DNA from 3 places in the Jeongeupia sp. USM3 genome. Region 2 is predicted to be linked to each of the others. Evidence: predicted binding sites of a transcription regulator. Region 2 holds the regulator's gene; each other region holds the start of a gene.

Region 1 (4,910 bases), 1.1 Mb from region 2:
CGGAATCGTCAGCATCGTCAGCAGCCGCGCCTTGTGGTCGCGGATCACCCGCGTGCCCATCAGCGCCGGCACATTGCAGCCGAAGCCCATCATCAGCATCACGAAACCGCGGCCGTCGAGGCCGACGCGCGCCATGATGCCGTCCATCATGAAGGCCGCGCGGGCGAAGTAGCCCGAGTCCTCGATCACCGCCATCAGGCAGAAGAACACGAAGATCAGCGGCGCGAACGTCAGCACCGTGGTCACGCCGTCCCAGATCCCGCTGAGGATCAGCCCGGACAGGAAGTCGGGCAGGCCGGACGTCAGCGGCACCAGCCAGGCGTCCCTGACGCTGCCGAGCAGCGCCTCGAAGCCGTCCTGCAGCGGCGTGCCGATCGCGTAGGTGAGCTGGAACAGCAGCGCCATCATCACCACGAACAGCGGCAGCCCGGCGAGCGGGTGCAGCAGCCAGCCGTCGAGCTTCTGCGTCGGGCCCGGCGGCAAGGTCGGTGGACGATGCACCGTACGCGCATACAGCGCTGCCTCGGCGTCGCGGCTGGCGTCGGCCGGCCTCAGGCTGGCGAAATCGAGCCGGGACGCCTCGCCGTTGAGACTGGTGGCCAGCAGCGCCTTGAGGCCGTCGACACCGTGACCGTACTTGGCGCTGATCTTCAGTACCGGGCTGCCGAGCGCCTCGGCCAGCGCGTCGGTGTCGATGTCGAAACCGCCGCGCTTGGCCTCGTCGGCCATGTTCAGCGCGACGATCAGCTTCGCGCCGACCGATTTGAGCTGCAGCGCCAGCGCCAGTTGCCGGTCGAGCTGGGTCGCGTTGAGCACCAGCAGCACCGCGTCGAGCCCGGTGTCGGCGAGGAAGCGCTGCGCGACCTGCTCGTCCTCGGCACCGCCGGTCAGGTCGTAGACCCCCGGCAGGTCGACGAGCTGCACCATGCTGCCACCGAGCAGCACCCGGTGGCTGGCCAGCTCGACCGTCAGCCCCGGCCAGTTGGCAACGCGGGCGTTGCCGCCGGTGATCCGGTTGAACAGCGTGGACTTGCCGGTGTTCGGCATCCCGACGAGGGCGACGCGCCTCATGTCGCATCCCCCAGCGCTGCCACCGCCCGCGACGGCGCAACGGCCGCGGCCGACGGTTCGATGACCTCGATCAGCGCCGCCTCGGCCCGGCGCAGCATGAACTCGGTGCCGCCAACCTTCAGTTGCAGCGGGCCGCCGAGCCAGCCACGGCGGATCACCTCGACGTCGCGCCCCGGGCGCAGCCCGAGTGCGGCCAGCCTTTGCGCCAGTTCGGCCGAGGTGCCGACCGCCTTCACGCGCGCCGGCTGTTGCGCTTGCAGTTGAGCGAGATTCAGGATCACGGCGTGCCTCGGCATCGAAAGGAGAATGATTCCGAATTATCCGCCGCAAGTCGGTCAATTGGTTGATGATCATCAACTTTCACGGTGCCATTTTTTACGGCAGCACCGGACCGTGGCGCCGGCTGGCGGCCGTCACGACGGCGCGAATCGCATAGAATGCGACCCGACCCGATCCGCCCTTCAGCCCATGCTCGCCTTCACCCTGCCCGTCGCGCTCGTCCTCGTCCTCGCCGCCACCCGGCTCGGCGGTGTCCTTGCACGCGCCTGCGGCCAGCCGGCAGTCATCGGCGAAATCGCCGCGGGCATGCTGCTCGGGCCGACGCTGCTGACCGGCGCGTTGCCGGCACTCGGTACGCTCGCGTTCACGCCGGAAACGGTTTCGCTGATCGGCAGGATCGGCGATGTCGGCGCGGTGCTGTTCCTGTTCCTGCTCGGCGCCGAGTTCGACCTGGCCGCCTTGCGCCATCGTCCGCGCGCGGTGCTGCTGGCGAGCAAGCTCGGCATGGCGCTGCCGGTCGCGCTCGGTGGTCTGGCCGCGTGGGCTGCGTCGCACTGGCTGGCCGCACCGCTGCCGGCGATGTCGCTCGCCTTCATCGCGCTGGCCAGCGGCATGACGGCGCTGCCGGTGCTCGCGCGCATCGTCACCGAACGCGGTCTGGCCGGCACCGTGATCGGCAACCAGGCGATCGCCTGCGCGGTGCTGACCGACGCGCTGAGCTGGGCGCTGCTCGCCGCGCTGGTTTTCGCGTGGCTGCCGCAGCACGGCGCCCACGGCCCGGCACAGCTGGCCGCCGCCGCCGTCTACGCCGTCGCGCTGTTCGGCCCGCTGCGTCGCCGGCTCGCCGCCATGGCGCCGGCGCTGGCAGCCGGGCGCGCGGCCGCCCTGCTCGAGGTGCCGCTGTATGTCGCCGCATCGGCGGCCACCAGTGCCTGGCTGGGGCTGCACGCGCTGCTCGGCGCCTTCGCCGTCGGTCTGCTGCTGCCGCGCAACCCGCAAATCGTTGTACGATTGCAACAGCTGTTGTCGGCGCCGTGCCGCTGGCTGCTGCCGTGCTTTTTCGCCGCGATCGGCCTGTCGACCGACCTTGGCGTGCTGCTGGCCGGCGGGCTCTGGTGGCTGGCGCTGCTGATGACCGCGGTGGCGGTGATCGGCAAGGTCGGCGGCTGCCTCGCCGCCGGCGCCCTGAGCCGGATGCCGCGCCACGACGCGTGGATGCTCGGCATCCTGATGAACACGCGCGGGATGATGGAGCTGGTCGTCCTCAACCTCGGCCGCCAGCTCGGCCTGATCGCCGAACCGTATTTCTCGGCGATGCTGCTGATGGCCATTGCGACGACGGTGATGACGTCGCCATGGCTGCGGGCCATCGAGAAAAAAGAAAGCCTGCTGAAAGCGTAAGCCACCCGCCGCCGGCATGGCCGCGCGTTGAGCATCGTCACCGCGCCGCGATACCATAGAAATCCTTATTTTGCTTACGAATGCCATGTCCACTCCGCCCGCCACCGCACTGCACTTCAGCCTGAAGCAGTGGTCGGCGTGGGCGCCGGGTCTGGAGTCGCGCAATGCCTGGCTGGCCTGGGACGGCAAGCCGCCCGGCGGCGAGACGGCGCCGAAGGTCGAGGCGATGCCGGCGATGCTGCGCCGCCGCGCCGACCGGCTTGGCAAGATGGCGCTCGAAGCGCTCTATGCGCCCGAGATCGCTTACCACGGCCAGCCGCTGATCCACGCCAGCCGCCACGGCGAAGCAACGCGCACCGTGCCGCTGCTGCAATCGCTGGCCGCCGAAGGCAAGGTGTCGCCGCAGGCGTTCAGCATGGCCGTGCACAACGCCACCGCCGGGCTGTTCACGATCGCGACGAGGACGCATACACCGGTTTCGGCGATTGCCGCGGGCGCCGAGACCGCGCTGGCCGGTCTGGTCGAGGCGTGCAGCCAGCTCGCCGACGGCGCCGCCTCGGTGCTGCTGTGCTACAGCGACGAGCCGCTGCCCGCGCTGTACCGGCGCTACGCCGACGCGCCCGAAGCGCCGTTCGCGATGGCGCTCGACCTCGTACCCGGCGACGACTTCCGGCTCGAGCCGGGCCACGCCGGCGGCCGCGACGCAACGCCGCTCGAGCTGCTGCACTTTTTCCTGAGCGGCGCCGCTGTGCTGCCGCTCGCCGTGCGCGGTGGCTGGACCGTCGTCCGTTCCGGGGAAGCCGCCTGATGAATCTCGACCGCGCGTGGCGGATCGCCGCCACCGGCTTCTGCTTTGCCGTGTTCGGCCTCGGCGGGCTCGTCATCCTCTGCGTGCTGCTGCCGCTGCTGCAGCTGGTACCGGGCAAAACCCGGCGGCTGCACGCTGCCAAGAACACGCTGCATTACGGCATGCGGCTCTTCACCGGACTGATGGCCTTCGTCGGCGTGATCAGCTACGAGGTCCGCGGCGGCGAGAAGCTGCGCCGCAACGGGCTGTTCGTGCTCGCCAATCACCCGTCGCTGATCGACGTCGTGCTGCTGATGTCGCTGGTGCGCCGGCCGGACTGCGTCGTCAAGGCGGCGCTGTGGGACAATCCCTTCACCTGCGGCCCGGTGCGTTTCGCCGGCTTCATCAGCAATGCCGGCGGCCCGGGCGTCGTCGACGACTGCGTCGCGTCGGTCCGCGCCGGCAACAACCTGATCGTGTTTCCCGAAGGCACGCGCAGCGTGCCGGGCCGGCCGCTCGCGCTGCAGCGCGGTGCGGCCAACATCGCCGTACGCGGCCCGCTGGCCATCACGCCCGTGGTCATCTCGGTGTCCGAGCCGATGCTGACCAAGGGCAGCAAGTGGTACCGTGTGCCGCAACGCAAACCGCATTTCATCCTGACGGTGCACGATGACGTGCACCCCGAACGGCTGTTCGACCACGAACCCGCACTGGCCGCGCGCCGGCTGACCGACTGGCTGGCGCAGTTCTTTTCACGGAGTTAGTACCGCATGTCCGACCTGGCTGCTGAAATCAAGGCGCTCATCATCGAGAGCCTCAACCTCGAAGACCTGACCCCGGGCGACATCGACACCGATGCGCCGCTGTTCGTCGAAGGCCTCGGCCTCGATTCGATCGACGCGCTCGAACTCGGCGTTGCGCTGCAAAAGCGCTACGGCCTGTCGCTGTCGGCCGAATCCGAGGAAACCCGCAAACACTTCGGCTCGGTCGCGAGCCTCGCCGCCTTCGTCGCGGCCAACCGCAGCAAGTAAGGCCACGCCATGCAAAAGCAGGACATCTACGACTGGATCGCCAAGACCCTCGAAGAAACCTTCGAGATTGCCCCCGAGCGCATTTCGCTCGACGCCCGGCTCTACGACGACCTCGACATCGACAGCATCGACGCGGTCGACCTGATCGTGAAGCTGCAGAAGCACACCGGCAAGCGCATGCAGCCCGACGCGTTCAAGAGCGTCCGTACCGTCGGCGATGTCGTCGACGCGGTGCACGCGCTGCTCGAGGCCTGAATGAAGCAGGAAGCCTGATGAACCGGGTGTTCGGCCTCGCCGCCGGCGTGGCGCTGCCGCTGCTGTTCTGGCTGTGCCAGTGGCAG
Region 2 (4,910 bases):
GGGTTAGAATGGCATCGGTATATTGCAGTGCACAAATAGGAGAAACCACATGTTCAATGCATCCAAGTTTGCCGAAATCAACCAAGCCAACCTCGAAAAGTCGCTGCGCCTGAGCCAGATCGCCCTGGCCGGCGTCGAGCGTCTCGTCAGCCTGCAACTCGGCATCGCCCGCGAACTGCTGACCGAACAGGCAGAAACCGCAAAAACGCTGTCGGAGGTCAAGGACGTCCAGGGGCTCGTCAACCTCCAGCGCCAACTGGCCCAGCCGTCGGTCGAGAAGTCGCTCAACGTGGCGCGGACCGTGTTCGACGCTGCCAGCGCAACCCAGCACGAACTGGGCGCGCTGCTCGAAGAGCAGGTGCTGTCGTTCAACAAGGAGCTGGTGGGTACGCTCGATAGCGCCATCCAGAATGCACCGGCAGGTACCGGCGCAGCGGTGAACGTGCTGCGCAATGCGGTTGAAACCGCCAGCAGCGCCTATGACGCCGTCGCCAAGACCACGCAGAAGCTGGCCAGCGACTTCGTCGAAGCGACGACCAACGGCGTTGAGCAGACCGTGAAGGCTGCCACGCGCAAGACTGCCGCCTGATTCGCAGCGTCGATCGCAGATGATGTCGGGCCGCCTTCGGGCGGCCTTTTTCATTGCTGCTGCGGCAGTGCCGGGATGCTCAGCACGAGCTGCGCGAGCAGCGTAGCAGGCGCAGCGGTGTCGTCGTGCAGGAAGGGGAAGGATCGCGTGAGCGCGGCGGGTGTAGGCCGGGCGGGCTCGAACGGTGTCGTGGCGGCCATAGCGAGGTAACGCGTGGCGTCTTCACGCGCTTGCGCCAGAGTGACCTGCGTGAGTGCCTGCCAGTGTCCGGGGTCGTACACCCATTGCGAGCGATCGGTGCCGCCGAGCCAGCCGAGAATCGCCAGTGTCTGGCTCTGCCAGTGCTGCACGAGACCGGCGGCAAAGGCGCCGGCGCCGGAGGGGCCGAGATGCAGCCAGGCCTGCGGCCGGGGTGGTGCCAAGGCATCGAGCAACGCGGTGGCGGCGTCAACCGCGGCGCGTGCGCCGCCGGCGCCGATGATCCAGCCGTGCTGGCTGGCCAGCGGCGGGTCGCCGTAGGCGGCCAGGTCGACGAGGCGGGGGTGGTGCAGCCACGGCACGATGTCGTCCAGCGTGGCATTGATCAGTACGACGAGGGTATCGGCGCTATTCGGCGGTGTCTTGATGGAGGCGGATGGCGGCAGCAGCGGCAGCCAGTCCACCTCCGGGCCCTGTCGCTGCGCATTGCGTGCGCGCAATGCGTCGAGCATCGGGGCGGGGGCCAATGCCAGTATGGATGGCACCCCGGGCACGCTCAGCTCTGGCAGTTGTTGACGAGCTGTTTGAGTCCGGCCACGTCGTAAAGCTCGATCAGCCGGTTCTGCACTTTGATGAGCCCCTGGTCCTGGAACTTCGACAGCGTTCGGCTGACGGTTTCAAGCTTCAGGCCGAGGTAGCTGCCGATCTCCTCGCGGGTCATCCGCAGGTGGAAGCTGGTGGCCGAGTAGCCGCGGATCTGGAAGCGTTGCGACAGATTGAGCAGGAAGGCGGCGATGCGCTCTTCGGCCTTCATGTTGCCGAGCAGCAACATCACGCCGTGATCGCGGACGATCTCGCGACTCATCACCCGGTAGAAGTGGTGCTGCAGTGCCGGAATCTTGCGTGACAGCACTTCCATTTCGGCGAACGGCAGTTCACAGACTTCGCTGTCTTCGAGCGCGACGGCGTCGCAGGTGTAGTGGTCGCCGCTGACGGCATCCATGCCCATCAGCTCGCCGCTCATGTGGAAGCCGGTGACCTGTTCGCGACCGTCTTCGGAAACGACGCTGGTCTTGAAAAAGCCGACCCGGACCGCGTACAGCGCCCGGAACGGTTCGCCGGCGCGGTACAGTGCCTCGCCGCGCTTGATCGGCTTGCCCTGGCCGATCAGGTCGTCGACCTGCTTCATCTCTTCTGCGCTCAGCTCGTTGGGAAGGCACAGCTCGCGCAGGCTGCAATTGGAGCAGGCCTGACGCAATTGCTTGAAGGTGACGTCGCGGGGCTGAAGGGCTGGTTGCATGGCGGGGCTCTACAGGTGAAGGGGCAATAAAACGGTCTGACCGATTACCGGTGTCCGGGTAAACGGGCTTTGATCGCCGTCAAGATTGCATGCGTTGATTATCGGCAAGCTCGCCTTAGAGCACAACCAAGCAAAATACCACCTGGCGACCACAATGAATCAGCAACTGATCGAATTCGACCGCGCCCTGATCCGGCGACACGACGGCAAGGGGCCGCGCTATACCTCGTACCCGACGGCAGACCGTTTCGGGGAGATGACCGCCGACGATTATCTCGAACGACTGGTGCAGCAGCAAGCGGGAACGACGCGTCACCCGCTATCGCTTTATTTTCATATCCCGTTCTGCGACACCATCTGCTACTACTGCGCCTGTAACAAGATCATCACCAAGGACAGGCGCCGCGCCGAGCGGTACATCGATTACCTCGAGCGTGAAATGGATCTGCAGTGCGCGGCGCTGGCCTTCAGGCCGAAGGTCAGGCAACTGCACTTCGGCGGCGGCACGCCGACCTTTCTGTCCGATACCCAGCTCGAACGGCTGCTGACGGCGATCCACCGGCGCTTCGAGCTGGACCCGCAGGGCGAGTTTTCGATCGAGATCGATCCGCGCAAGGTGTCGGCCGAGACGGTGCGGCTGCTGGCGCGGCTCGGGCTCAACCGGATGAGTGTCGGCGTGCAGGATTTCGACGACGACGTGCAGCGGGCGGTGAACCGCGTGCAGAGCGAGGCCGAGACGCGGGCGCTGATCGATACCGCGCGCGCGGCAGGCTTCAGATCGATCAATCTCGACCTGATCTATGGCTTGCCGTTGCAAACCCCCGAGCGTGTTCACCGGACGCTGGAGCGGGTGATCGCGATCCGGCCCGAGCGCATCGCGCTGTATAACTACGCGCACCTGCCCGAGCGCTTCATGCCGCAACGGCGGATCAACGACGCCGACCTGCCCTCGGCCGAGGCCAAGCTCGACATCCTGCAGGCGAGCATCGACCAGCTGCTCGCTGCCGGCTACCGCTACATCGGCATGGATCATTTCGCTCTGCCCGACGATGAACTGGCGAAGGCGCAGGACCATGGCCGGCTGCATCGCAACTTCCAGGGTTACTCGACCCATGCCGACTGCGACCTGATGGCGTTCGGCGTGTCGGCAATCGGCAAGGTCGGGCCGGCCTATGTGCAGAACCGCAAGACCATCGACGACTACTATGCGGCGCTCGATGCCGCGACGCTGCCGGTCGAGCGCGGCATCACGCTCAGGCACGACGATCTGCTGCGCCGCGCGGTGATCCAGTCGTTGATGTGTCAGTTCGAGGTGATGTACCAGCCGGTGGAAATCGCCTACCTGATTGATTTCACCGACTACTTTGCGGAAGAATTGCGCTCGCTCGCCGCATTGCAGGCCGACGGACTGGTGACCATCGACGCGCAGCGGATTGCGGTCACCGCCAAGGGGCGCCTGCTGGTGCGTTCGGTCGCGATGGTCTTCGACCGCTACCTGAGAACCACGGAGACGGCGGCGCGCTATTCCAAACTGATCTGATACCGGAGTGCAATGGCCGAATACAACCTGCTGGCGCTGTTTCTGGCCGGCCTGCTCGGTGGTGGCCATTGTCTGGGCATGTGCAGCGGCGTGGTGACCGCGTTCAGCCTGCAACTGCCCGCCGGCGCCCGCTGGCCGTATCACCTGGGATTCAATGCGGGCCGGATCGCCGGCTATGTCCTGATCGGCGCCTTGCTTGGCGCGCTGGGCTCGTTCAGTGTATTGCTGCAATTGCAGGCGTTGAAGACCGGGCTGTTCGTGCTGGCGCAACTGCTGCTGATCGCGCTCGGGGCCTATCTGGCCGGCTGGGCGCGCTGGCTGACCCGGGTCGAGCAGCTGGGCGTGCCGGTGTGGCGGCATCTTCAGCCCGTACTCAGAAAGGCGCTGCCTATCCGTCGCTGGCCACAAACGTTATGGGTCGGGCTGCTATGGGGCTGGCTGCCTTGCGGCCTGGTCTATACGGCGAGCATTTCGGCGCTGGCCAGCGCGTCGCCGCTCAAGGGTGCACTGGCGATGCTGGCCTTCGGTCTGGGCACCCTGCCAAACCTGCTGCTGATCGGCTCGGTGGCGCAATCGCTGCTCCGGGCGCTGCGTCATCCGCTCGTCCGCAACGTGATCGGCACGGCCTTCGTCGCCTGGGGGCTGTGGCAGCTCTCGTCGCTGTTGCGCTAACTGTTACATTGGCGCGCCGCACGTTTTTTATTTGTTCAAGTGACTGATTTTTAGGGAATTTAAATCGGTTTTTCTTGTCCTCGCAGCAGCAGGAACAAGCACACTCCGCGGCGAAACGGAGGGTGGCGTCTATAACGGAATCAAGCCCGACCCGCCAAGCAGTGTACTTCCAGGGCCATTCCGAAACCCACCCACGGAGGTGTGTCATGGACGTGTTCGACAACTTCTCGTCTCGCTACGAGCGGACCCGCGAGGAGGAACTCAGCCTGCGGGACTACCTCGAGCTGTGCAAGCAGGACAAATCCGCCTACGCGACCGCATCCGAGCGGATGTTGATGGCCATCGGTGAGCCCGAGATGGTCGACACCCGGCTCGATCCCCGCCGCTCGCGCACCTTTCAGAACAAGGTGATCCGGCTCTACCCGGCGTTCCGCGAGTTTTACGGCATGGAGGAGGTCATCGAACAGGTCGTGGCCTATTTCCGCCACGCAGCGCAGGGGCTGGAGGAAAAGAAGCAGATCCTCTATCTGCTGGGGCCGGTCGGGGGCGGCAAGAGTTCGATTGCCGAAAAGCTCAAGGAGCTGATGGAAAAGGTCCCGTTCTACGCGATC
Region 3 (4,910 bases), 290 kb from region 2:
ACCGGCCGCTATCTCGAATCGCAGGCGCGCGCCAAGGCCGGCGCCGCACTCGAACAGCTGGCCGCACTGATCCCGGCATTCGCGCACCGGCTCGCCGACTATCCGGACGGGCGCACGCCGCACGAGGCCGCGGTCGCCCGGTTGTGCGTCGGCGACGTGCTGCTGGTCAAGCCCGGCGAGGCCGTTCCCGCCGATGCACGCGTGATCGAGGGCGAATCGCAGGTCAACGAGGCGATGCTGACCGGCGAAAGCCTTCCTGTCGACAAGCGGGTCGGTGACGTCGTCACCGGCGGCACCGTCAACCTCGGCTCGCCACTGATCGTTTCGGTCGAACGCCTCGGGCAGGAGACGCGGCTCGCGGGCATCGTACGCCTGCTCGACCGTGCGCTCGCCGAAAAGCCGAGGCTGGCGCTGATGGCCGACCGGATTGCCGGCCGCTTCGTTGCCGCACTGCTGCTGGCTGCCGCCGCAGCCTGGCTCTACTGGCACGGGCACGACCCGACCCACGCGCTGCCGATCGCCGTCGCCGTGCTGGTGATTTCCTGCCCGTGCGCACTGTCGCTGGCGACGCCGGTGGCGCTGACCGCAGCCACCGGCACGCTGGCACGGCGCGGCGTGCTGATCAGCCGCGGGCATGCACTCGAGACGCTGGCGGGCGTTACCGACGTCGTATTCGACAAGACCGGCACGCTGACGCTCGGCGAGCCGCGCATACAGGCCGTCCAGCCGCTTGGCACGCACGATCCGTCGACGCTGCTCGCACTCGCCGCGGCGCTCGAGCTCCACTCGGAACATCCGCTGGCGCGCGCCTTTACCGGCGCCTGCAAGGGCGAACCCCGCGTGGCCTGCGACATCGTCAACCACCCCGGCGGTGGCCTCGTCGGCGTCATCGGCGGCGTCCGGCACGCGATCGGCCACCCCGATTTCGTCGCCCGCCATGTCCGGCAAACCCGGCCCGAGATCCCCGCATCGGGCACCGTGCTGGCACTGGCGAGCGATGACGAGTGGCTGGGCTGGTTCCGCCTCACGGACACGCTCCGCCCGGATGCAGCGGCCGCAGTCGCCGCACTGACGCGGATGGGCCTGAATACGCACATCCTCAGCGGCGACGCCGAATCTGCCGTTGCCGAAACGGCCGGGCAACTGGGGATCACGCGCTGGCGCGCCGGTGCGTCACCCGAGGACAAGCTTGCCCATCTGAACGCGCTGCAGGCCCGCGGCGGACGGGTGCTGATGATCGGCGACGGCGTCAACGACGCGCCGGTACTGGCCGCGGCCTCGGTATCGGTCGCCATGGGGGGCGGCACCGACGTTGCGCATGGCGCCGGCGACGCCGTGCTGCTCGACAACCGCCTGCGGCACGTTCCCGCGGCCATCGCCTTTGCCCGCAGGACACGCAAGATCGTGCGGCAAAACCTGGGCTGGGCGCTGCTCTACAACCTGATCGCACTGCCCGTGGCCGTCGCCGGTCTGGTTACGCCCTGGCTGGCCAGCGCGGGGATGGCTGCCAGCTCGCTGCTGGTCGTGCTCAATGCACTGCGGCTGACCCGCCCAACCCGGAGAAGCTGATGGAAAGCCTCTATCTGCTGATTCCGCTCTCGGTCCTGCTGGTGGTCGTGATCGGCGCGCTGTTCTGGAATGCGATTCGCGGCGGGCAATTCGACGACCTGGAAGGGCCGGCGCACCGCATCCTGCAGGACGACGACCGCCCCGGGCACGAGTCGCCCGGAAATGAGGCCGGCAGGGAAAAAAACAACTGACTGGAGGACGCCCGGCACGGTAAAATGCACGTTGGTCGTCGGGCGGCTTGATTTAAATCAAGGTTGGACTAGTGCCTCCCTCGTTATAGTCGCGCCGGCTTATTGCGCAAATACCGACCAGAAATACCGGTCAGGCCCGCCGTTCGCTAGCAGCGGATCGCGCAATCACAAGTTTTAATATAACCGCCGTTCTTGGAGAACATTCGGAGCGCTCCCATGGAAAACCAAGCCACATATAACTATAAAGTGGTGCGGCAATTCGCCATCATGACAGTCGTCTGGGGCATTGTCGGCATGCTGCTCGGGGTGTTCATCGCCTCGCAACTCGTCTGGCCGGAACTCAATCTGGGCCAGTATTTTCACTTCGGACGCCTGCGCGCGCTCCATACCAGCGCAGTGATCTTCGCGTTCGGCGGCTGTGGCCTGATCGCCACCAGCTACTACGTCGTCCAGCGCACCTGTAATGTCCGCCTGTTCTCTGACGGCCTCGCCGCGCTCACCTTCTGGGGCTACCAGCTGGTGATCGTCCTGTGCGTCATCACCTATCCGCTCGGCATCACCTTCAACAAGGAATATGCCGAGATGGAGTGGCCGATCAAGATCCTGCTCGCCATCGTCTGGGTCGCGTACGCCGTGGTGTTCTTCGGCACCCTCGCCAAGCGCAAGGTCAAGCACATCTACGTCGCCAACTGGTTCTACGGCGCCTTCATCCTCGCCGTCGCGCTGCTGCACATCGTCAACAGCGCCTTCGTTCCGGTGTCGCTGTGGAAGTCGTACTCGGCCTACTCCGGCGCCGTCGACGCGATGGTGCAGTGGTGGTACGGCCACAACGCGGTCGGCTTCTTCCTGACCGCCGGCTTCCTCGGCATGATGTACTACTTCGTGCCGAAGCAGGCCGGTCGCCCGGTGTACTCGTACCGGCTGTCGGTCGTCCACTTCTGGGCGCTGATCTTCACCTACATGTGGGCCGGTCCGCACCACCTGCACTACACCGCCCTGCCCGACTGGACCCAGTCGCTGGGCATGGTGTTCTCGCTGATCCTGCTGGCGCCGAGCTGGGGCGGCATGATCAACGGCATCATGACGCTGTCGGGCGCCTGGCATAAGCTGCGCACCGACCCGATCCTCAAGTTCCTGGTCACCGCGCTGTCGTTCTACGGCATGTCGACGTTCGAAGGTCCGATGATGGCGATCAAGACCGTCAACGCGCTGAGCCACTACACCGACTGGACCGTCGGCCACGTGCACTCGGGTGCGCTGGGCTGGGTGGCAATGATCACCATCGGCTCGATCTATTACCTGATCCCGCGCCTGTTCGACCGCGAGCAGATGCACTCGATCAAGCTGATCGAAGCGCACTTCTGGATCGCCACGCTCGGCATCGTGCTGTACATCTCGTCGATGTGGATCGCCGGCGTGACGCAGGGCCTGATGTGGCGTGCGGTAAACCCGGACGGTACGCTGACCTACTCGTTCATCGACTCGGTCAAGGCAACGCACCCGTACTACTTCATCCGTTTCCTGGGTGGCTGCTGCTTCGTCGCCGGCATGTTCCTGATGTTCTACAACGTGCTGCGCACCGTGTTCGACGGCAAGCCGGTCAACGCGCCGATCCCGGCCGTACCCGCCCACGCCTGAGCTGAGAGGATCTGAAGAAAATGAACAAGGCTCAGAAACTGATCGAAGAAAACGTGGGCTGGCTGATCGTCCTGACGATCGCCACCATCAGTGTCGCGATGCTGGTGGAGATCCTGCCGCTGATGTTCTCCAAGTCGGTGACCAAACCGATCGAGGGCGTCAAGCCGTACACGGCCGTGCAGCTGGCCGGGCGCGACATCTACATCCGCGAAGGCTGCTACAACTGCCACTCGCAGATGATCCGCCCGTTCCGCGCCGAAACCGAACGCTACGGCCACTACTCGGTCGCCGGCGAATCGGTTTACGACCATCCGTTCCTGTGGGGCTCGAAGCGGACCGGTCCGGATCTCGCCCGCGTCGGCGGCCGTTATTCGGACGAATGGCACCGTGCCCACCTGATGCGGCCGCAGGACGTGGTGCCCGAATCGGTGATGCCGGCCTTCCCGTGGCTGGCTGCGCAGAAGGTCGACGCCGAGTCGCTGCCGGCGAAGATGGACGCGCTGCGCAAGGTCGGCGTGCCGTACACCGATGCCGATATCGCCGGTGCAGCCAAGGCCGTTGAAGGCAAGACCGAGATGGATGCGCTGATCGCCTATCTGCAAGGTCTCGGCCTGGCACTCAAGAACAAGAGGTAATACGGAATGGATTTTCAGGACATCGCGCGCATCGCCGTCACCGTCGTCAGCTTCTGCTGTTTTCTGGGAATCTGCGCCTGGGCGTACAGCCGCAAGAGCCGCGCCGGCTTCGACGAAGCCGCGCAGGCCCCCTTGCTGGATGACGACACCCCGCACCACGGCCCGCGTGCCTGAAAATCTGCCGTACGGAGAAGAATGAGATGACAGATTTTTATAGCGGTTTCTGGGGCGTTTTCATCGCGGTCATCGTGATCGTGTCGCTGATCTGGCTCGCCGTCCTGCTCAAGAGCCAGGCGGTGATCAAGCTCAAGAAAGGCGAAAAGGCCGCGGTGCTCGACCACAAGTGGGACGGCGATCTGCAGGAGTACAACAATCCGCTGCCGGGCTGGTGGCTGTGGCTGTTCATCCTGACCATCGTGTTCGCGGTCGGTTACCTTGCGCTCTACCCGGGCCTGGTGCTGTTCGGCAATGCCAAGGGCTGGACGTCGACCGGCCAGTTCAAGCAGGAAGTCGCCAAGGCCGACGCCAAGTATGGCCCGATCTACGACAAGTACGCGAAGATGCCGATCACCCAGGTCGCACAGGACAAGGACGCGCGCGAGATGGGTCAGCGCCTGTTCTACACCTACTGCATCCAGTGCCACGGCGCCGATGCACGTGGCGCCAAGGGCTTCCCGAACCTGACCGACAGCGACTGGCTCTATGGCGGCACGCCGGAGAAGATCCTCGAAACGATCCAGAAGGGTCGCCACGGCCAGATGCCGGCTTTCGGCGCCGCCTTCGGTGAAGAGAAGGTCCGCGACGTTGCCAACTACGTGCTGCAGATTGCCGGCCGGCCGCACAACGAGCTGCGCGCCAACCGTGGCCAGGCGACCTT

What was found. Region 2 encodes FNR, which switches genes on or off when oxygen is low (the NO sensors DNR and NnrR bind a similar motif). Its sites were predicted from a motif close to TTGATNNNNATCAA; they were not measured.
Region 1: BJP62_RS13995 (FeoA family protein) is a predicted target of FNR. The motif match lies at 1,415-1,428, and genes of this name have one in related genera.
Region 3: ccoN (cytochrome-c oxidase, cbb3-type subunit I) is a predicted target of FNR. The motif match lies at 1,808-1,821, and genes of this name have one in related genera.

Annotation. Positions count from the first base shown of each region.
Region 1 is NZ_CP017668.1:2,961,515-2,966,424, reverse strand. It holds gene feoB (ferrous iron transport protein B) at 1-1,071, opposite strand, end outside; gene BJP62_RS13995 (FeoA family protein) at 1,068-1,367, opposite strand; gene BJP62_RS13990 (cation:proton antiporter) at 1,540-2,751, shown strand; gene BJP62_RS13985 (beta-ketoacyl synthase chain length factor) at 2,837-3,559, shown strand; gene BJP62_RS13980 (1-acyl-sn-glycerol-3-phosphate acyltransferase) at 3,559-4,302, shown strand; gene BJP62_RS13975 (phosphopantetheine-binding protein) at 4,309-4,569, shown strand; gene BJP62_RS13970 (acyl carrier protein) at 4,579-4,824, shown strand; gene BJP62_RS13965 (hypothetical protein) at 4,842-4,910, shown strand, end outside.
Region 2 is NZ_CP017668.1:230,072-234,981, forward strand. It holds gene BJP62_RS01095 (phasin family protein) at 50-589, shown strand; gene BJP62_RS01100 (hypothetical protein) at 640-1,299, opposite strand; gene fnr (fumarate/nitrate reduction transcriptional regulator Fnr) at 1,344-2,087, opposite strand; gene hemN (oxygen-independent coproporphyrinogen III oxidase) at 2,242-3,627, shown strand; gene BJP62_RS01115 (sulfite exporter TauE/SafE family protein) at 3,640-4,299, shown strand; gene BJP62_RS01120 (PrkA family serine protein kinase) at 4,506-4,910, shown strand, end outside.
Region 3 is NZ_CP017668.1:515,843-520,752, forward strand. It holds gene BJP62_RS02295 (heavy metal translocating P-type ATPase) at 1-1,569, shown strand, start outside; gene ccoS (cbb3-type cytochrome oxidase assembly protein CcoS) at 1,569-1,760, shown strand; gene ccoN (cytochrome-c oxidase, cbb3-type subunit I) at 1,977-3,398, shown strand; gene ccoO (cytochrome-c oxidase, cbb3-type subunit II) at 3,419-4,033, shown strand; gene BJP62_RS02315 (cbb3-type cytochrome c oxidase subunit 3) at 4,040-4,207, shown strand; gene ccoP (cytochrome-c oxidase, cbb3-type subunit III) at 4,234-4,910, shown strand, end outside.